3 regions of the Halomonas sp. 3H genome follow, and region 1 is predicted to be linked to each of the others. Evidence: predicted binding sites of a transcription regulator. Region 1 holds the regulator's gene; each other region holds the start of a gene.
The links. Region 1 encodes FNR, which switches genes on or off when oxygen is low (the NO sensors DNR and NnrR bind a similar motif). Its sites were predicted from a motif close to TTGATNTANATCAA; they were not measured.
Positions count from the first base shown of each region.

Region 2: a site for FNR is predicted at 2,052-2,065, ahead of NFC98_RS10095 (cytochrome-c peroxidase). Genes of this name have one in related genera too.
Region 3: a site for FNR is predicted at 4,478-4,491, ahead of NFC98_RS12290 (OmpW family protein). Genes of this name have one in related genera too.

Region 1 covers NZ_CP100360.1:693,576-700,245, reverse strand. The annotation lists gene NFC98_RS03350 (sulfite exporter TauE/SafE family protein) at 1-414, shown strand, start outside; gene hemN (oxygen-independent coproporphyrinogen III oxidase) at 512-1,903, shown strand; gene fnr (fumarate/nitrate reduction transcriptional regulator Fnr) at 2,026-2,769, shown strand; gene ttcA (tRNA 2-thiocytidine(32) synthetase TtcA) at 2,789-3,715, opposite strand; gene NFC98_RS03330 (3'-5' exonuclease) at 3,801-4,427, opposite strand; gene NFC98_RS03325 (putative nucleotidyltransferase substrate binding domain-containing protein) at 4,483-6,303, opposite strand.
Region 2 covers NZ_CP100360.1:2,163,594-2,170,263, reverse strand. The annotation lists gene NFC98_RS10100 (adenosine deaminase) at 1-870, shown strand, start outside; gene NFC98_RS10095 (cytochrome-c peroxidase) at 978-1,967, opposite strand; gene msrP (protein-methionine-sulfoxide reductase catalytic subunit MsrP) at 2,202-3,167, shown strand; gene NFC98_RS10085 (sulfite oxidase heme-binding subunit YedZ) at 3,184-3,792, shown strand; gene NFC98_RS10080 (c-type cytochrome) at 3,785-4,147, shown strand; gene NFC98_RS10075 (NCS2 family permease) at 4,193-5,563, opposite strand; gene guaD (guanine deaminase) at 5,687-6,670, opposite strand, start outside.
Region 3 covers NZ_CP100360.1:2,634,326-2,640,995, forward strand. The annotation lists gene putA (bifunctional proline dehydrogenase/L-glutamate gamma-semialdehyde dehydrogenase PutA) at 1-725, shown strand, start outside; gene putP (sodium/proline symporter PutP) at 769-2,247, shown strand; gene NFC98_RS12275 (cyd operon YbgE family protein) at 2,346-2,642, opposite strand; gene NFC98_RS12280 (OmpW family protein) at 2,942-3,556, shown strand; gene NFC98_RS12285 (OmpW family protein) at 3,764-4,357, shown strand; gene NFC98_RS12290 (OmpW family protein) at 4,591-5,229, shown strand; gene putP (sodium/proline symporter PutP) at 5,846-6,670, shown strand, end outside.

The sequences.
Region 1 (6,670 bases):
ATGCTGATCCTGATGGCACTCTATATCGCCGACTGGTGGAAGGGGCTGCTGCGAGTGGAAGCCGTGGGCCGGCGCCTGTGGCGCCACCTGGAGCCGGTGGGTCGGCGGCTGATGCCGGTGGTCAGGATCCCCCAGGCCGTGGCGCTGGGGGCGGTGTGGGGCTGGCTGCCGTGCGGGCTGGTCTACTCGATGCTGGCCTGGAGCCTGGCCATGGCCGACCCGCTGAGGGGGGCCGCGCTGATGGGCGCCTTCGGCGTCGGTACCCTGCCGGCCCTGCTGGCCACCGGGCTGGCGGCCCGCCAGCTGGGGGGCCTGATCAGACACCGCGCCACGCGCACCCTGGCCGCGCTCTCGATCATCGCCTTCGCCCTGTGGCAGCTCTGGCAACTGCTGCCCGGCGCGGCGCACGGCTGAATTCCCGGCTATTCCACCCGGGATTGACGCAGCTCAACGCCGACCCTGCCGCCTCCCCGCTAGCATACAAGGCACATCCACCGCCGGGAGTGCCGCCATGCCCGCCCATGCGAAGACCGCGACTCGCGTCGGGCCATCACGCACCGACCGCGCCCTGTCGCGCCTGTGCCGCCATGACCTCGACGGCCCCCGCTATGTCACCTACCCGCGGGTGGCCTGCTTCGGCGACGGGCTCACGGCGGACGCCTTCGCCGCGGCCCTGGAGCGCAGCAACCACGGCGGACGCCCGCTGTCGCTGGACGTGCAGCTGCCCTTCTGCCGCCAGGCCTGCCGCTTCTGCGCCTGCCACAGCATCGCCTCCCGGGACAACCGCCAGGCCGAGCCCTATCTCTCCCGGCTCGACCGCGAGATGGTACTGCTGACCCGCCACCTGGCGACCTCGCGGGAGGTCCAGCGGCTGCACTGGGGCGGCGGCGCGCCCACCTTCCTCTCCCTGAACCAGATGGGGGACCTGTTCGACCGCCTGGATGCCCGTTTCGGACTCTCGGGCTCACGCGAGCGCGACTACAGCATCGAGGTCGACCCGCGGGAGGCCGATGTCTTCACCCTGCGCCACCTGCAGGCGCTGGGCTTCAACCGGCTGAGCCTGGGCGTCCAGGAGCTCGACCTGCGGGTGCAGAAGGCGATCAACCGGATCCAGCCCCGGGTGCTCACCGAGTCGCTGGTCGACGAGGCCGAACGGCTGGGGTTCCGCTCGCTGAACCTGGACCTGATCGTCGGCCTGCCCCTGCAGACCCGCGAGAGCTTCGCCGAGACCCTCGACCAGATGATCGCGATGGCGCCGCCGCGGCTCTCGCTCTATCGCTATTCGCACCTCCCGGAACGCTACCGCGCCCAGCAGCAGATCCGCGCCGAGGACCTGCCGTCACGGCAGACGCAGCTGATGATCCTCCTCGACGCACGGCAGCGGCTGGAGGCCGACGGCTATGTGGCCATCGGCATGGGCCAGTACGCCCGTCCCGGGGACAGCCTGGCCATCGCCCGGGCCAATGGCACCCTGAGGCGTGACCCGCTGGGCTACACCCCTCACGGCCCGGCGGACCACATCGGCCTGGGCGTGGCCGCCGTCAGCCAGCTGGAGGAGGTGCTGGCCCGCAACCCGGAGAGCCTGGCCGCCTACGAGGCCGCCCTGGACGCGGGCCGACTGCCCACCTCGCGGGGCATCCGCCTGACCGCCGACGATCACCTGAGGGGCGACGCCATCGAGCGGCTGCTGTGCGGGATGGCGCTGGACCTCGAGACCCTCTCCACCGCTCACGGCGTCGACGCCGAAGCGAGCCTGGCCGATGCCCTGCAACGCCTCGAGCCCCTGCGCCGGGACGGGCTGCTCGAACGCCACGGCAGCCGGCTGGTCGCCACCGCTGCCGGCGAGCTGCTGATCCATCGGCTGGCCATGGCCTTCGACGCCTACCCTCCGCCGGGCGCCTGAACCGGCAGCGGGCGGGACCCGCTGCCGGCCGGGCGGGGCAGCTACCTCCTTAGGGGTGGTTTGCCCTGACCGCAGTTTCCTCCATAATGACCGGCATGATCACGATCAAGGAGGAGTCGGCCATGCCGGATACCCTGACCGGCCGGCGGCGTTCCCTGCTGCACGAGACCCGTTGCCAGACCTGCAGCCTGAGTTCGCTGTGCCTGCCGCTGGCGCTCGAGGTGCAGGACATGGACCAGTTCGACGCCATCATCCGCCGGCGTGCGCCGCTGAAGAAGGGCGAGACCCTGTTCCGCCAGGACAGCCCCTTCACCAGCGTCTTCGCGGTCCGCTCGGGCAGCCTCAAGCAGGTGACCACCGAGGGCAGCGGCGAGGACCAGCTCACCAACTTCTACCTGCCCAGCGAGCTGGTGGGGCTCGACGGCATCGACGAGGCACGCTACCCCGGTACCGTGGTGGCCCTGGAGACCACCACGGTCTGCGAGATCCCCTTCGACCGTCTCGACAGCCTCTCCGAGTCGCTGCCGGAGCTGCGCACCCAGCTCTACCGCAGCATGAGCAAGGAGCTGCGCGACGACCGCCGCATGATGCGGCTGCTCTCGCGCAAGACCGCCGACCAGCGGCTGGCCAGCTTCTTCGCCGGCCTCTCCGACCGCTTCCGGCGCCGCGGCTACTCCCCCTACAGCTTCCGCCTCTCCATGTCCCGGGCCGATATCGGCAACTACCTGGGGCTCGCGGTCGAGACGGTCAGCCGTATCCTGGGCCGTTTCCAGAGCCAGGGCCTGGTTGCCGTCTCCGGCCGCGAGGTGCATATCCTCGACCTCGAGGCCCTGACCCAGGTCGCCGAAGAGGAAGGGGCGAAGTAGCGCCGGGCGCGCTCGGCGCTTATCGCTCGTTCAGAATATCGATGCGGTTGGCCAGCAACTGCTGCTGCTTCTCCTCCAGCCCGGCGAAGTCGAACAGCTCACGGTCGGCCAGCTGCGACGGCGCCACGTTGGTCACCGCCTTGAACATGCTCTCCAGGCGACCGGGGTGCTTCTTCTCCCACTCGGCAAGCATCTCCTTGACCACCTGGCGCTGCAGGTTGGGCTGCGAGCCGCACAGGTTGCAGGGGATGATCGGGAACTCCATCAGCCGCGCATACTCGGCGATGTCCGCCTCGCGGCAGTAGGCCAGCGGCCGGATCAGGATATTCCTGCCATCGTCGGAGAGCAGCTTGGGGGGCATCGCCTTGAGGCTGCCGCCGAAGAAGAGGTTGAGGAACAGCGTCTCGAGAATGTCCTCGCGATGGTGCCCCAGGGCGACCTTGGTGGCGCCGATCTCCTCGGCGAAGCCGTAGAGGGAGCCGCGACGCAGCCGCGAGCAGAGCGCGCAGGTGGTCTTGCCCTCGGGCGTCTTCTCCTTGACCACCGAGTAGGTGTCGCGCTCGAGGATGTGGTACTCCACGCCGATCGACGCGAGGTACTCGGGCAGCACGTGCTCGGGGAAGCCGGGCTGCTTCTGGTCGAGGTTGACCGCCACCAGCGAGAAGTCGATGGGCGCATTGCGCTGCAGGCTGCGCAGGATCGACAGCAGGGTGTAGCTGTCCTTGCCCCCCGACAGGCAGACCATCACGCGGTCGCCCTCGTGGATCATCCCGTAGTCGATGATCGCGTTGCCGACCTGACGCCGCAGGCGCTTCTGGAGCTTGTTGAACTCGCGCTTGGCGCGGGCATCCAGGGCCTCGAGGGTCGATGAGGCCGGTTCGGCCGGCGCGGCGTCCCGGGAAGGGGAAGCCGAGGTGGGGGGATCGAAGATCACGGCGTCTTGCATGGTCGTAGGCGCTGCCAGAGCGGACGGAAATTGACGGGCGCCCATCCTACCACCGCCGCCGGCACGAGGCGACGCCCTCCCGACGTCAGGAGAACAGGCCGGCCGGCTGCGTCGCGCGATCCAGCCTCAGGTACATCAGCGCCGTGGTCACCGCATCGCCCAGCGCCGTATGGCGTCCCATGACCGGCACCCCCAGCAGTTCGGCCACCCGCTCGAAGCGCGGCAGCGCATCGACCTCGGGATGGCGGCGACGCAGCCGGCGGGCGTAGCTCTGGGCCACATCGATGGTGGCATTGGGCAGGTCGAAGCCGAAGCGCGGCCGAAGCTCGCGGTTGAGGATGGCCAGGTCGAAGTCCAGGCACCACCCCACGATGGGCCGGTTGCCGACGAAGTCGAGCAGGCGGGCCAGGGCGGCCTCCATCTCCTCGCCGCCGTCCAGGTCGATGCCGCGCAGGCCATGGATGCGGATCGAGTCGCCGGAGAGGCTGGCGGGACGCGCCAGGCGCAGGTCCAGGGAGTCGCTGGTCAGTACCCGGTCGCCGCGCACCTTCACCGCTGCGATCGAGACCAGCTCCGCGGTGCGGGTATCCAGCCCGGTGGTCTCGGTGTCGATCACCACCATCTCGTCACCGGTGTAGGGGTGGAACAGCCAGGCGTAGTCACCGTTGGCGTGTCGTCGACGGTCGGCGGCGCGCCGCAGGGCCTTGATCATGACGGGGTCTCCTTGAGTCGTTGTCGTTGTCGTTCCTTCGGACGTCGCCTCGGCGTCACGAATACTCCAGATGGAAACGGTGGGAGAGGCGCTGCTTGAAGTCCTTGACGATATGCAGCGCCTCGCGCAGCAGGTCGCGCTCCAGGGACGAGAGCTCCTGGACCACCACCCGATCGGGCTTGCGGCTCGCCGCCTCGCCGTCCAGCCCCGCCAGCTGCTGCTTGAGGCGCAGCTCGGTGAACAGCGACAGCGCCTCGCCCAGGTCCTCGGCGAAGCTGGCCTCGAGCCTGCCATCCGCCGCCAGGGCATCCAGGCGTTCCAGGGTCGAGGTCGGCCGGATACGCCGTTCCAGCGCCATGGTCCGCACCCCGTGGACGATCGGGAAGATGCCGCCCTTCTTGATGTCGATGCCGTGCTGCGGCTTCTTCAGGGAGCCGAACAGGGTCAGCGGGGTCGAGAAGCGCAGGGCGGTGCGGGCGAAGTAGGAGAGCAGCAGCTCGTCGCGGGAGCAGCGTTCGAAGAGCTCCTCGCGTACCCGGTCGAGCAGGGCCGGGTTGCCGGCCACCGCATGGGAGTCGAGCATGATGGCCAGCTTCATCAGGCTGTCGCCATCCCGCTTGCCGGCCCAGCTGGCGATGCGCGCGCGCCACTGGCTCTCGGTGCCCACCCACTCGGGGTTGGAGACCATGATGTTGCCGGGACAGGGCGGGTAGCCGAGCTCGATGAGGGTCTCGGTCAGCCGCTGCATCTGCTCGCCACAGTCGGGCCAGTCGAGGCCGTCGGCCAGGATCAGGCCGTTGTCCTGGTCGGTCTTGAGGATCTGCTCGCCGCGCCCCTCGCTGCCCATCACCATCAGGCAGCTGTCGCGGTGGTAGCGCTCGTCGATCAAAAAGCCCCAGGCCTTGTTCATGATCCGGCCGTTGAGGGCGGCCAGCAGCCCCATGGCGAAGCGCAGCTTGACGCCCTGGGCCATCAGCGCCTTGACCAGCTCAGGGGTGCGGCGGCTGGCCGCCGCCAGCGCCTCGAGGCTGTTGGCCTGCTCGACCTGCAGGCTGACCACGTAGCTGCGGCTGGAGAAGTAGCTGAGCACGTCGGTCAGCTCCACCACCCCGACGGGGCGGCGCTGCTCGATCACCACCACCCGCTCGACCTTGTGGCGGGTCATGATGACCAGCGCCTCGAAGAGGTACTGGCCGGGGGAGACGGTGATCAGCTCGGCGCTGCCGATCCCCGCCAGGGGGCTGTCTCGCCCGCGCTCCTCGAGCACCAGGGCATTGAGCAGGTCGGTCTTGGTCACCATGCCGGGACCGGACTCGCCCTCCACCAGCAGGCTGTCGGCATGGCGCTCGTTGATGGTGGCCACGGCCTCGCCGATGGTCATGGCCGCGGGCACCAGCAGCGGCTCGCGCATGCACTCGTCGACCCGGGCCAGCATGAAGCCTGCCATGGTCACCCCTCCCTCGGCACGCTGTTCGGTCAGCAGGCGCGCCTTGTGGGTCAGGGTCTGGCGGAAGAACTCGGCGAACGGCGGATAGTCGTCGCACAGCGCCAGGAACAGCGCCTTGGGCAGCAGGTAGCAGAGGCTCTCCTGCTCGGCGCGGAAGCGGTAGCGGCTCTTGCCGTTGAGGATGCTGATGGCGCCGAACAGGTCGCCCCGGGTGTAGTGGCCGATGCGCTGGCGAGCGGCCGGCAGGGTGGTATCCAGCTCGGCGACTTCACCCTTGTGGATGAGGAACACATACTCGCCTGGCTGGCCGGTCTCCAGGATGATCTCGTCGCGATCGAAGTAGGCCAGGTCGATGCCGCTGCGCACCCGCTCCCTGCCCTCGTCATCGAGGAAGGTGAACGGCGGTTGGGAGAGATCGACCTCGACCATGTGACTGCCCTCCGTGGGCGGCCGGCGTTGCCTCCCAGCTTCGCACTACCTCGGCTGCCGATGCCGGACGCCTCCGGTCGGGAGCGGGCGGGAAGCGACAGGGGAAGGCAAGGTGCTTCGGGAGCGGCACAGCGGCTGCCGCAGCGTTATTGTTGATGTATTGAGGCGAAACGTCATTGATCCGACATCACGACCGATCTTCGGTCGTCTACTGGCAGGATAGCAACAACGCCTTTCTCCCCAAAAGCTAGACGATCGTCTCCCCCTCCTCCCCGTTAGACCATGGTCCAACCCGGCCATGACCTAGACGAACGTCCTATGGGCAGCGGCCTATACCATCGTCCTAGCCGGCCTACATGGGCGCCTG
Region 2 (6,670 bases), 1.5 Mb from region 1:
GAGGAGGTCCGTGCCGCCTACGATTTCCAGGACCTGCAGTCCTTCCTGGACCTCTACTACCAGGGCATGGGCGTGCTGCGCACCGCCGAGGACTTCCACGACCTGGCCATGGACTACTTCCGTCGCGCCCATGCCGAGGGCGTGGTGCATGTCGAGATGCACTTCGATCCCCAGGCCCACCTGGTGCGCGGCATCGAACTACCGGTGGTGATGGAAGGACTCAGCCTGGCGCGGCGCCATGCCGAGCGCGAGCTGGGGCTCTCCACGGCGCTGATCATGGCCTTCCTGCGCGATCGGGATGCCGCCGAGGCGATGGCCGTGCTGGAGCAGGCCGCCCCCTACTGGGAGATGCTCGACGCCGTGGGGCTGGACAGCGCAGAACGCGGCCACCCGCCTTCCAAGTTCGTCGAGGTGTTCGAGCGGGCCGCCCGGCTGGGGATCCCGCGGGTCGCCCACGCCGGGGAGGAGGGGCCGCCGGAGTACATCCGCGAGGCACTGGACCTGCTCGACGTCTGCCGCATCGACCACGGCGTGCGCTGCCTGGAGGACCCCGAGCTGGTGACACGGCTGCGTGACGAGGGCATGGTGCTGACCGTCTGCCCGCTTTCCAACGTGCGCCTCAGGGTGGTGGAGCGCCTCGCGGATCACCCCCTTCCGCAGCTGCTGGAGGCCGGGCTGCGCGTCACCCTCAATTCCGACGACCCGGCCTACTTCGGCGGCGGCCTGCTCACCAACTATCTCGCCTGCCACGAGGCCTTCGGCTGGTCCGAGGAGATCTTCATCCAACTGGCCGGCACGGCCATCGAGTCGGCCTTCGTCAGCGACCGGCGCCGCCTGGCACTGCGGCGCCAGCTGGCGGACAGCGTCTGACGCCGACAAGGCATTGACCCCGCAACGTAGAACTTGACCCCACAAGCAGAACCCCCGGCCGGGCCGGGGGTTCTGCTTGTGACTTGCCTTTCCGGCAGGGCCTCGGGTCACGGCAGGGCCGGCACCTCGAAGGCGGGCATCTCGCCGGTCAGGGTGTGCAGGAAGGCGGTGATGTCGGCGACGGTCTGCTCCTCGAAGTCGCGACCCAGCATCTCCCTGCCCATGATGGCGACGGATTCCTCGAGGGTCTCGGTGGCGCCGTTGTTCATGTAGGGATAGGTGACGGCCACGTTGCGCAGGGTCGGGGTGCGGAACTTGTACTTGTCCGCCTCGTCGCCGGTGACCTCGAAGCGGCCCACGTCGCTGGAGCCCGGCACCTGGATGCGGTGGAACTGGCTGTCGGTCAACGCCGGCCCGCGGTGGCAGGCGATGCAGCCGTTGTCCACGAAGGCCACCATGCCGTCCTTCTCCTGGTCAGTCAGGGCCTCCATGTCGCCGCGCAGGTAGCGGTCGAAGGGCGAGTTGGGAGTGTTCAGGGTGCGCTCGAAGCTGGCGATGGCCTTGGCCAGGTTGTCGGCGTTGATCGGGTCCTCGTCGTTCGGGTAGGCCTCGGCGAACATGTCGTGGTAGAGGTCGAACTCGGTGAGGCGCTCGAGCGCGGTGTCCAGGTCCATGGCCATCTCGACGTCGGCCTCGATCGGGCCCAGCGCCTGGCCCTCCAGGTCCGGCTCACGGCCGTCCCAGAACTGGGAGCCCAGGAAGCCGGAGTTCAGCACCGTGGGGGTGTTGCGCTCGCCGATCTGGCCGTCGTGGCCGGTGGCCCGCGGGATGCGGTCCGCCCAGCCCAGCGCCGGGTTATGGCAGGTGGCGCAGCTGATCACGCCGCTGGAGGAGATGCGCGGCTCGAAGAACAGGAACTTGCCGAGCTCCACCTTCTCCGGAGTCAGGGAGTTGTCGGCGGGGATCGGCGGGAAGTGGGGCAGCGGCTCGAAGCGGTCGCGATAGTCGCCGAGTCCATCGTCGGCCAGGGTCGGGGCGGCGATGGCAATGGCGGAGCCCATGGCGATGGCCGAGGCCAGCAGGCGTTTGGTGATCATGACAGTTCCCCTCGTTGCGTTGACTTCGGTCGGCGGTTTTCATAACGGCCGCTTAACCTTATGCCTGCAAGTTAGCGACAGGGGTTGATGCATATCAACCCAGCAAAACCGTCGGATAACGGGGTGACTTGAGCCACATCAATTTTTGACCTTTGTTGACGGTCGCGACTGGACGGCCCCGGTATCATCAGGGAAGCTGGAGCCCTCGCGATCCCTTGGCCTGAGACGATCGACATGTCACGTTACCGTTACCCCCCCATCCCCGAGTCCGAGGTGACGCCCCGGGAGCTCTTCGAGCAGCGCCGGCGCTTCCTGAAACGCGGCGCCGCGCTGGGCGCGGCGGCGGCCGCCCCGGGGCTGCTCTTCTCGCCCCCTGCCCGAGCCTGGCAGGCGACCCTGGCCGGGCAGCTCGAGGGCGAGCTGCAGAGCCGGTCGCTGGCCGGCGACGAGGCGCTCACCGACGTCAAGGACGCCACCACCTACAACAACTTCTACGAGTTCGGCACCCGCAAGAGCGACCCGGAGGTCTACGCCCACCGGCTGGTCACCGACCCCTGGTCGATGGCCATCGAGGGTGAGGTGGAGAAGGCCGGCACCTTCGCCCTGGAGGATATCCTCGCCGGCCAGGACCTCGAGGAGCGCATCTATCGCCTGCGCTGCGTGGAGGCCTGGTCCATGGTGATTCCCTGGATCGGCTTCCCCCTGGCCGAGCTGCTCAGGCGCCACGGGCCCACCTCCCGGGCCAAGTACGTGGTCTTCGAGTCGATTCTCGACCCGGACAACCTGCGCGGGCAGCGCCGCTCGATCATCGAGTGGCCCTACCGCGAGGCGCTGCGCATCGACGAGGCCATGCACCCGCTGACCCTGATGGCGGTGGGCATGTACGGCGAGAGGATGCCGAACCAGAACGGCGCGCCGATCCGCCTGGTGGTGCCCTGGAAGTACGGCTTCAAGAGCATCAAGTCGGTGGTCAGGATCCGCCTGGTCGAGGAGCCGCCCACCACCTCCTGGATCGACCAGAACCCCGAGGAGTACGGCTTCTACGCCAACGTGAATCCCGAGGTGGACCATCCGCGCTGGTCCCAGGCCCGCGAGCGGCGCATCGGCGAGAGCGGTCGGCGCGAGACGCTGATGTTCAACGGTTACGCCGACGAGGTGGCCGAGCTCTATGCCGGCATGGACCTGAACAAGCACTTCTGACTCCAGGGAAACCCCGATGCTGGATGCGTCACAGCGAATCACCGCCTTCCGCCTGCTGGTGCTGCTGGCCGGCAGCCTGCCCGCGGTGTGGCTGGCCTGGCAGTGGTGCTTCGGCGACCTGGGGGCGGTGCCCGCCGAGGCGGTGGTCCACTTCACCGGCCGCACCGGCCTGATCCTGCTGCTGGTGACGATTGCCTTCAGCCCGGCATTCCGCCTGACCGGCTGGGTCGGGGTCATGGTCGCGCGGCGCCAGATCGGCCTGTGGGCCTTCTTCTGGCTGGTGGCCCACATGCTGGCCTGGATGGGCCTCGACCAGTTCTGGGACTGGCCCTGGATCCGCCGGGAGATGGTCGACCTGCCCTACATCCGCTACGGTGCGGCGGCGCTTCTGCTGCTGGTGCCGCTGGCGCTCACCTCCTTCCGACGCATGCAGAAGGCCATGGGCTACACTGCCTGGCACTGGCTGCATCGGCTGGTCTACGTGGCGGCGGCGCTGGGCGTGACCCACCTGTGGATCCTGACCCGGGCCGACTACCGCATGCCGATGCTCTTCGCCGCCGCGCTGGCGGCCCTGACGGTGTTCCGTGTGGGGGATGCCCTGCTGGGAGGAAAGCGAGATGCGTAGGGGGACGATGAGCGGTCTGGCGGCGAGCCTGCTGGTCGCCTTGCTGGCTTCGGGCCCGGCCCAGGCCGATGCGGTCGAGGAGGACGAGGCAATGATCGACCTGGCCTGGGACAGCGGCTGCTTCAACTGCCATGACCTGGACAAGACCCTTCGTGGGCCCGCCTGGCGTGACGTGGCCGAGCGCTACCGGGACGACGACGAGGCGCTGGAGCGCCTGGTGGCCACGGTGCGCGACGGCGGCAGCGGCAACTGGGGCGAGGAGCGCATGACCCCCAATCGCCGGGTTGCCGAGGAGCACATCGAGCGCCTGGTGAGCTGGATCCTCGCGCTGCCGCCGGGCCAGGAAGAGGGCTGAGCCCACGGCGCCGGCGAGGGCCGCCGTCCCTGGCGGCCCCGCTGGTCACTGGGTGGTGACCAGCATCACCACGCTCAGCGCGGCCGAGACCCACATGGCCGGGCGGATGTCCTGGAAGCGTCCGGTGCACAGCTTGATCAGCACGAAGCTGAGGAAGCCGAAGGCGATCCCCAGGGTGATCGAGTAGGTCAGCGGCATCAGGATGATCGCCAGGAAGGCCGGAAAGGCCTGTTCGAAGCGCGACCAGTCGATCTTGCCGATGGGCGCCAGCATGAACAGGCCCACCAGCACCAGGGCGGGGGCCGTGGCGATGCCCGGCACCAGCGACAGCAGCGGCGACAGGAACAGGAAGGGCAGGAACAGCAGGGCAATGGTCACCGCCACCAGGCCGGTGCGCCCTCCCTGGGCGACGCCGGCGCCGGATTCGATGAAGGTCTGGGCCGCGCTGGTGCCCAGCGGCGCGGCGATCATCGAGGCGAAGGCATCCACCGTCATGGAGCGCTTGAGGTTGCGCGGGTTGCCGTCCTTGTCCTTAAGGTCCGCCGACTCGGACAGCGCCATGAAACAGGAGAGGGCGTCGAAGAAGTTGGTGAACAGCATCACGAAGATGAACGGCAGGTAGGCGACCTTGAGCGCGCCCCAGATGTCCACCTGCATCACCGCGCCGAAGTCGGGCCATGCGGCCAGGCCGCTCCACTCCACCACCACGTCACCGCCCCACAGGCGCCCCATGGGGGTGGCCAGCAGGGTGGTCAGGGCGATGCCGAGGATCAGGGCACCGTTGAAGCGCAGGATCACCAGGATCGCGGTGGCCATCATGCCGATGAAGAAGGTGATCAGGCCGGGGTCCATGCTGCCCAGGGTCACCAGGGTGGCGTCACTGCCGACGATGAAGCCGGCATTCTTGAAGCCGATGAAGGTGATGAACAGCCCGATGCCGCAGGTAATCGCATAGCGCAGCGAGGGCGGAATGGCCTCGATGATCGCCTTGCGCACGTTGAACATGGCCAGGGTGGCGAACAGCACGCCCGACCAGAACACGCACCCCAGCGCCACTTCCCAGGAGAGTCCCGCCCCGTGCACCAGGGTGTAGGTGAACAGCGCGTTCATGCCCATGCCGGGGGCGACGAGGATCGGGTTCCGGGCGTAGAGGCCCATCGCCAGGCTGCTCATGAAGCTGATCAGCACCGTGGCGGAGAGTGCCGCCGAGAAGGGAATCCCGGCATCGCTCAGGATCGCCGGGTTGACCACGATGATGTACATCGAGGCCAGGAAGGTGGCGATCCCGGCGAGGAACTCGGTGCGCAGGGACGAGCCGCGCCGCGAGACACCGAAGTAGTGATCCAGCCAGTGGCGATCCGTCGAGGAGGAGCCGCGCACGGGCGCGTCGGCCAGGGAGGAGTCGTGGGTTTTCATGGGCATCCCGTTGTTGTTGTGGGTTTCTGACCAATTGGTCAATAACAGGCCGTACCGAGCCTACGCTGACTGACCGGTCGGACAAGTCTGTCGTCCGGCCGGTGAGTCAACGCTCCATGGGGTTCAGGTGAGAGTACGGCGATGCTGCAGGCGTCCCGCGGCCCAGGTCTCGGTCACGCTGCGGTCGTCGCCCAGCATCATCAGTGCGAAGAGCGTCTCGGACAGGGTGCGGCAGCGCGCCGTGCGCCGGGCCAGTAGCGGGGTGGCCGCCGGGTCGAGAACCACGAAGTCGGCGTCCATGCCGGGTGCCAGGCGGCCGATACGCTCATCCAGCGACAGCGCCCGGGCGTTGCCCAGGGTCAGCCCGAAGAAGCCCTGCCAGGCGGTGAGCGGCTGGCCGCGCAGCTGGCCCACCTGGTAGGCGGCCTTCAGCGTGGCCAGTCCCGAAAGGTCGGTGCCGCCGCCCACGTCACTGGCGTAGGTGACGTTGAGTGCCATCTCCCGGGCGGCCTGGCGGTCGAAGAGCCCGCTGCCCAGGAAGAGGTTGGAGCTCGGGCAGAAGGCGAGGTTGGCGCCGCGCTCGGCGAGGCGAGCACGCATCTCCCGGTCCAGGTGGATGCCGTGGGCGAAGGTGCTGCGCGGTCCGACCAGGCCCGACTGCTCGTACACCGCGAGGTAGTCGCGGCTGCCCGGGAAGAGTTCCGCCACCCAGTCGAGCTCGCCGGTGTTCTCCGCCAGGTGGCTCTGCAGCCACAGGCTCGCGTCGTTTCTCAGGAGGGCGCCGGTAGCGTCGAGCTGGGCGCGGGTGGAGGTGGGGGCGAAGCGCGGCGTCAGGCTGTAGCCGAGCCGTCCCTTGCCGTGCCAGTCGGCGATCAGTCGCTCGCTGTCGCGTATGCCGCCCACGACATCGTCGGTGAGCCCCTCGGGGGCGTGGCGGTCCATGAGCACCTTGCCGGCCAGCATGCAGAGCCCTCGGCGCTGACTGGCCGCGAAGAAGGCGTCCACCGACGCCGGGTGGCTCGAGCAGAACACCTGGGCGGTGGTGGTGCCGACCCGCAGCATCTCGTCGAGGAAGGCCTCGGAGAGGGCGTCTGCGTGCTCGCGGCT
Region 3 (6,670 bases), 1.9 Mb from region 1:
TGATCGTCGACTCCACCGCCCTGCCGGAGCAGGTGGTCGCCGATGTCATCCAGTCGGCCTTCCAGAGCGCCGGGCAGCGCTGCTCGGCGCTGCGGGTGCTCTATCTCCAGGAGGACGTGGCCGACCGGGTCATCGAGATCCTCGACGGCGCCATGGACGAGCTGCGCGTGGCCGACCCCCGCGACCTGGGCACCGACGTCGGCCCGGTGATCGACGAGGACGCCCGTCGCGGGCTCTCCGCGCACATCGAGAAGCTCAAGGCCGAGGGTCGCCTGGTGGCCGAGACCCGCCTGGACCCGGCCCTGACCGGCGACGGCACCTTCATCGCCCCGGTGGCCTTCGAGATCGACGGCATCGAGGCGCTGGAGCGGGAGCAGTTCGGCCCGATCCTGCACATCGTGCGCTACCGGGCCAGCGAGATCGACCGGGTGATCGAGTCGATCAACGGCCGGGGCTACGGACTGACCTTCGGCGTGCATAGCCGCAACGAATCCTTCGCCGATGAAATAGCGCAGAAGATTCGCGTTGGCAACGTGTACGTCAACCGCAATATCATCGGCGCCGTCGTGGGCGTACAGCCCTTCGGTGGCCAGGGCCTCTCCGGAACCGGCCCCAAGGCCGGCGGACCGCACTACCTGCTGCGCTTCGCCACGGAAAAGACGGTGACCGTCAATACCGCCGCACTGGGCGGAAACGCGTCACTGCTCGCGCTGGGAGACGAGTGAACCCCGCTCGTCTGTAACGACAATAAACTGAAGGAACCCCCTCATGGTTCAGAACAACTTGGCCATCGGCTTCACCTTCGTGGTGTACCTGGCGCTGATGCTCGGCATCGGCATCGTCGCCTACAAGCGCACCACCAACCTCTCCGACTACATCCTCGGCGGCCGCTCGCTGGGCCCCTGGACCTCGGCGATCTCCGCCGGGGCATCGGACATGTCCGGCTGGCTGCTGCTCGGCCTGCCCGGCGCGGCCTACGTCAGCGGCATCTCGGCCAGCTGGATCGCCGTGGGTCTGCTGGTCGGCACCTGGCTGAACTGGCTGATCGTGGCGCGCCGCCTGCGCCTCTACAGCTTCAAGGTCAGCGACGCCCTGACCCTGCCGGAGTTCTTCGCCAACCGCTTCCAGGACAAGTCGCACCTGCTGCGGGTGATCTCGGCGATCTTCATCCTGATGTTCTTCCTCTTCTATACCAGCTCGGGCCTGGTGGCCGGCGGCCGGCTGTTCGAGACCGTCTTCGGCTTCGACTACCGCATCGCCGTCACCATCGGCACCCTGACCATCATCATGTACACCTTCATCGGCGGCTTCCTGGCGGTCTCCTGGACCGACCTGATCCAGGGCCTGATGATGGCGGCGGCGCTGGCCATCGTGCCGATCATCGCCTTCAGCGATCTGGGCGGGGCAAGCGGCGCCGGCGCCGCCCTGGCCGCCGAGAGCGACTACATGCTCGCCTGGTTCCGGGATGCCTCCACCGGCGAGGCGCTGTCGGTCATCGGCATCGTCAGCTCCCTGGCCTGGGGCCTGGGCTACTTCGGTCAGCCGCACATCCTCGCCCGCTTCGCCGCCATCCGCAGCGACCGCGACATCCCCGCCGCCCGCCGCATCGCGGTGAGCTGGACCGCCATCGCCCTGGTCAGCTCCATCGCCGTGGGCCTGCTCGGCGTGGGCTTCGTGCAGCGCGACCTGGCCGACGGCGAGACGGTGTTCATGGTGATGGTCAACCTGATCTTCCACCCGGTGATCGCCGGCATCCTGCTGGCCGCCATCCTGGCCGCCATCATGTCCACCGCCGACTCCCAGCTGCTGGTCTCCTCCTCGGCGCTGACCGATGACTTCTACAAGGCGATCTTCCGCAAGGACGCCAGCCAGACCGAGCTGGTCTGGGTGGGCCGCTTCGCGGTGATCGGCATCGCCGTGCTGGCCTATCTGCTGGCGCTCAACCCCGACGCCACCGTGCTCGACCTCGTCGCCTATGCCTGGGCCGGCTTCGGCGCCGCCTTCGGCCCGGCGCTGATCATGTCGCTCTACTGGCGCCGCATGAACAAGTGGGGCGCCCTGGCCGGCATCGTGGTGGGCGGCGTCACCGTGGTGGTATGGGCCGAGCTCTCCGGCGGGCTGTTCGATCTCTACGAGATCGTGCCGGGGGTGATCTTCGCCTACATCGCCATCGTGGTGGCGAGCCTGGCCACCGAGGAGCCGACGGACGCCATCACGGCCGACTTCGACACCTTCGACCAGGTCTGACCGACCGGGCGGGGCCCCGGCCCCGCCCCGTCGCACTGACGCAGGAAGCCGCCCCGAAGGGCGGCTTCCTGCGTGACGGCCCCTGCTCCCTCGAGCCGTCATATCATCGCGGCGCGCACCAGCAACACCAGGGTGAACAGCGCCAGCGCCGCCAGGCTCCATGGCGGCGAGGTGGCCCGGCGCTGCCAGTGGCGCCGCGGCACCAGCCCCAGCGGGCGCATGAAGGCCGCGCCCAGCGACCAGACGCCCAGCAGGATCACCGGCAGGCGCAGCGGCATCGCCAGGTCGCTGACCAGCTGTGGCTGCAGCAGCAGCCAGACCGCCAGGCCGGCGGCAACCAGCAGGGGAACAGCCTCGCGCCACGCCGGGTGCCGAAGGGACATCTCGCGTCTCATCTGCGCTCTCCTTGTCAGCTCCCTTCAGTCAAGACGATTCCCGCCGTTCTCGCGAGCCCCGACGCTGCGCCGCGTCAAGTGTTGTACAAGCCCGAGGCCCGACAACGGGGCCGAGTGCCCCAAAAGGGAGCGCGCCTGCCGATGACCGCGAGTCATGGGTAGCTATGGGCGCCATCGAAAAACTTTACAAGACTTTTGCAAACATCGTTTCTATAGTCATAATTGTACAAGAACGCAGGACCTCAGGCACGACGCTGCCGCCCAGAACGACGACCAAGCTCGACGAGAGGAACGACCCGATGAAAAGAACCAATCTCCTGACCGTCACCGCCATCGCCGCCGGCTTTGCCATGGCCAGCCAGATGGCCCTGGCCTACAGCGCCGGGGATATCTTCGTTCGCGGCGGCATCGCCCAGACCGACGTCAAGTCCAACAATGGCGACCTGACGGCCGACAACCTGCGCCTGGATGTTTCCGACGAGCGGGGCCTCTACTACGGCGTGGGGTACCTCGTGACCGACAGGCTGGGCATCGAGCTCAGCGGCCAGGAAAAGGTCGAGCATGACCTCACCCTCGACGGAGGCCCCATCGGCAGCGTCGACCGGATGCCGATCAATCTGATGGTCAACTACTACCCCATGGGCGGCATGGACTCCCGGGTCCAGCCCTACGTGGGTGCCGGCCTCAACTACACCCGCTTCTCCGGCGAGGAGCTCGAGGGACTGGACGTGCGCCGCAGCTATGGGGCCATCGGCCAGCTGGGCGTGGACCTGGCCGTGGCCCAGGGCCTGATGCTCAACGGCTTCGTCAGCTACGCCGACGTCTCGGCCGACGTGCGCCTGGGCGGTGCCGACATCGGCGAGGCCAAGATCGACCCCATGACCATCGGCGGCGGCATCACCTACCGCTTCTGATCACTCCGGCCTACCCTGGCGTCGGGCTCCTGCCCGGCGCCTTCGTGTCCGCCCCCTCCCCTGCGCGCCCGCGGAAAAGAACTTTCACAATTATTGACCACTCGTGACGGGACATTTGGAAACAGTGTTTCGTATAATACCTTGGTCACAGGATGCCGGACGCTCCGGCAACGCGACTTCGCGTGAAGCAACAGGGAGGATCCCCATATGCGCACCACTCGACTGATCACCGCGGCCGCCATCGCCGCCAGCTGCGCCTTCGCCAGCCAGGCCGCCCTGGCCTACAGCGCCGGCGACACCTTCGTGCGTGGCGGCTTCGCCAAGTCCGATACCCGCTCCGACAACGGGGTGCTCGACGGCGTCAGCAGCGGCGAGACCGGCTTCACCCTCGGCGCAGGCTACCTGTTCCACGACAAGGTCGGCGTGGAGCTCAACGGCTCCGAGAAGATCGAGCATGAGATTGCTGGTGATGGTCTTGCCGGCACCATCGACCGGATGCCGGTCAACCTGCTGGTCAACTACTACCCGATGGGTGGCCTGGACTCCCGCGTGCAGCCCTACGTGGGCGCCGGCCTCAACTACACCCGCTTCTCCGGCGAGCCGGAAGGCGTGGACGCCCGTCGCAGCTACGGCGCCGTGGGCCAGGTGGGCGTGGATCTCGCCATCACCGACAACCTGATGCTCAACGGCTTCGCCAACTATGCCGACGTCGACTCGCGCATCTCCGTGAACGGCGACCGCATCGGCACCGCCAAGGTGGACCCGATGACCATCGGCGGCGGCGTGACCCTGCGCTTCTGATCCGCGCCGCGCCGCACAGCGTCTGCGGTAATCGCCGTCACGAAGGACGCCGCCGGGCCCAGCCCGGCGGCGTCCTTTTTGTCTCTCCCATGCTCTGATCCTTGTGCGTTGCAGCACCACTTGACCGGCGTCAAGAAAGTTCCCGGGCGGCTTGATTAAACTTCCCGTCACCCTGGCAGGCCAGGGACTGGCTAGACCACAACGCTCAACCCGGAACCTCAAGGAGCCGCCCCATGCGCAAGCACCTCCCCACCCTGCTGGCCGCCGGCCTGGCCGCCGCCGCCTTCACCACCAGCACCCAGGCCCTGGCCTACGGCGCCGGCGACTTCTTTACCCGCCTGGGCGTGGCCAAGGTGGCACCGAAGAGCGACAACGGAACTCTTAATAACGGCCTTGCCGCTGATGTTGGTGACGATACCCGCTTCGCCTTTACCCTGGGCTATCGCTTCCATGACAAGATCGGCGTCGAGCTGCTGGCCGCCGAGCAGTTCAAGCATGACATCACACTGACCGCTCCGGATGGCAGCACGATTCCTGCCTCCACCAAGCATCTGCCGCCGACCCTGACCGTCCAGTACTACCCGCTGGGCGGCACCGCGGCCAGCGTGCAGCCCTACGTCGGCGTGGGCGTCAACTACACCCGCTTCTCCAGCGAGACGATCGGTATCGAAGGCGCTGAACTGAACCTCGACAGCTCCTGGGGCGCCGCCGGCCAGGTGGGCGTCGACCTGCTGATCAATGACAACTGGGCGCTCAACGCCGCCGCCTGGTATCTCGATATCGATACCGATGTCAGCTTGGGAACCACTGATCTTGGCAAGGTCGAGATCGACCCCTGGGTGGTGATGGGCGGTATCAGCTACCGTTTCTGATCGCCCCTCACCCCACGACGAGGCCCGCCACCGGCGGGCCTCGTTGCGTTGGCAGGCGCGAAGGCGGTACCGGCATGCGGTCGCTCCCCATCAGGCCCAGAGCAGCGTTCACACACCGTGAAATGATCCACCGTCGCGATAGGCGCTAGTATGAGTACTACATTTCCCATCAAAGGGGGCTCGACATGTCGAGCGCTACCCGCCCGATCGGTTCAACCGCGTCACCCCTCAGCGCGCCCCCCTCCCTGACCGGTTTTCCCCATCGGCCGCCCCCTTCGACGCTTCGCCCCTCTCCACCGTGGCCCCTTTCCACCGCGAAAGAGCCGGCGTGATTCGGCTAGGCTGCTACGCTTTTCCTCAACGCTTTTCAACAACGTACGGACCCGATCGATCCAGCTGCGCTGGAGACACCCCATCATCCCCAACGCCCTTGACGAAAGAACTGCCACAGGAGGCACGCATCGAGCAGGACCCCCTGGCGTGACAGGCGGCAGCGCCACGTTGCGCATGACGAAGGTGGAGTGACAACAATAAACCCGCGCCGCTACCGGACTCCGAACGGTAGATGCGTCATCCGGCCGGAGCCTGCTCCGGCCCAATGAACTGGAGGTACTTCATGGCTACTGGAGTCTGGATAAGCCTGCTTGGTTACTTTGCGCTCATGATCGCCATCGGCGTCTATGCCATGCGCAAGTCCACGTCCTCGTCCGAGGACTACATGCTGGGCGGACGCGCCCTCAGCCCCCAGGTGGCGGCCCTGTCGGCCGGGGCCTCGGACATGAGCGGCTGGCTGCTGCTGGGCCTGCCCGGGGCGCTGTTCGTTTCCGGCCTGGGCTCGGCCTGGATCGGTATCGGCCTGCTCGTCGGTGCGTTCTTCAACTGGACCCTGGTCGCACCTCGCCTCCGTGAACAGACGGTTCACTACGGCAACGCCATCACCATCCCGGAGTTCCTGGCCAACCGCTTCCCGACCCGGGCGCTCTCCCTGCGCACGGTGTCGGCCGTGGTGATCGTCATCTTCTTCGCCGTCTACACGGCCTCCGGCCTGGTGGCCGGCGGCAAGCTGTTCGAGAGCGCGTTCTCGGGCATCTACAACTTCGGTGGCATGAGCGATTACGCCATGGGCGTGGTGATCACCCTGGGGGTGGTGCTGGTCTATACCGTCGTCGGCGGCTTCCTGGCCGTGAGCCTGACGGACTTCGTGCAGGGCTGCATCATGATGCTGGCGCTGGTGATCATGCCGGCGGTGGTGCTCTTCGGCGAAGGCGGCGGCGGCTTCTCCCAGGCGTCCGAGACCCTCAATAGCGTCGACCCCACCCTGCTGTCGTGGACGGCGGGACTGACCTTCGTCGGCTGGCTCTCCGCGGTCACCTGGGGCCTGGGGTATTTCGGGCAGCCGCACATCATCGTGCGCTTCATGGCCATCCGCTCCCTCAAGGAT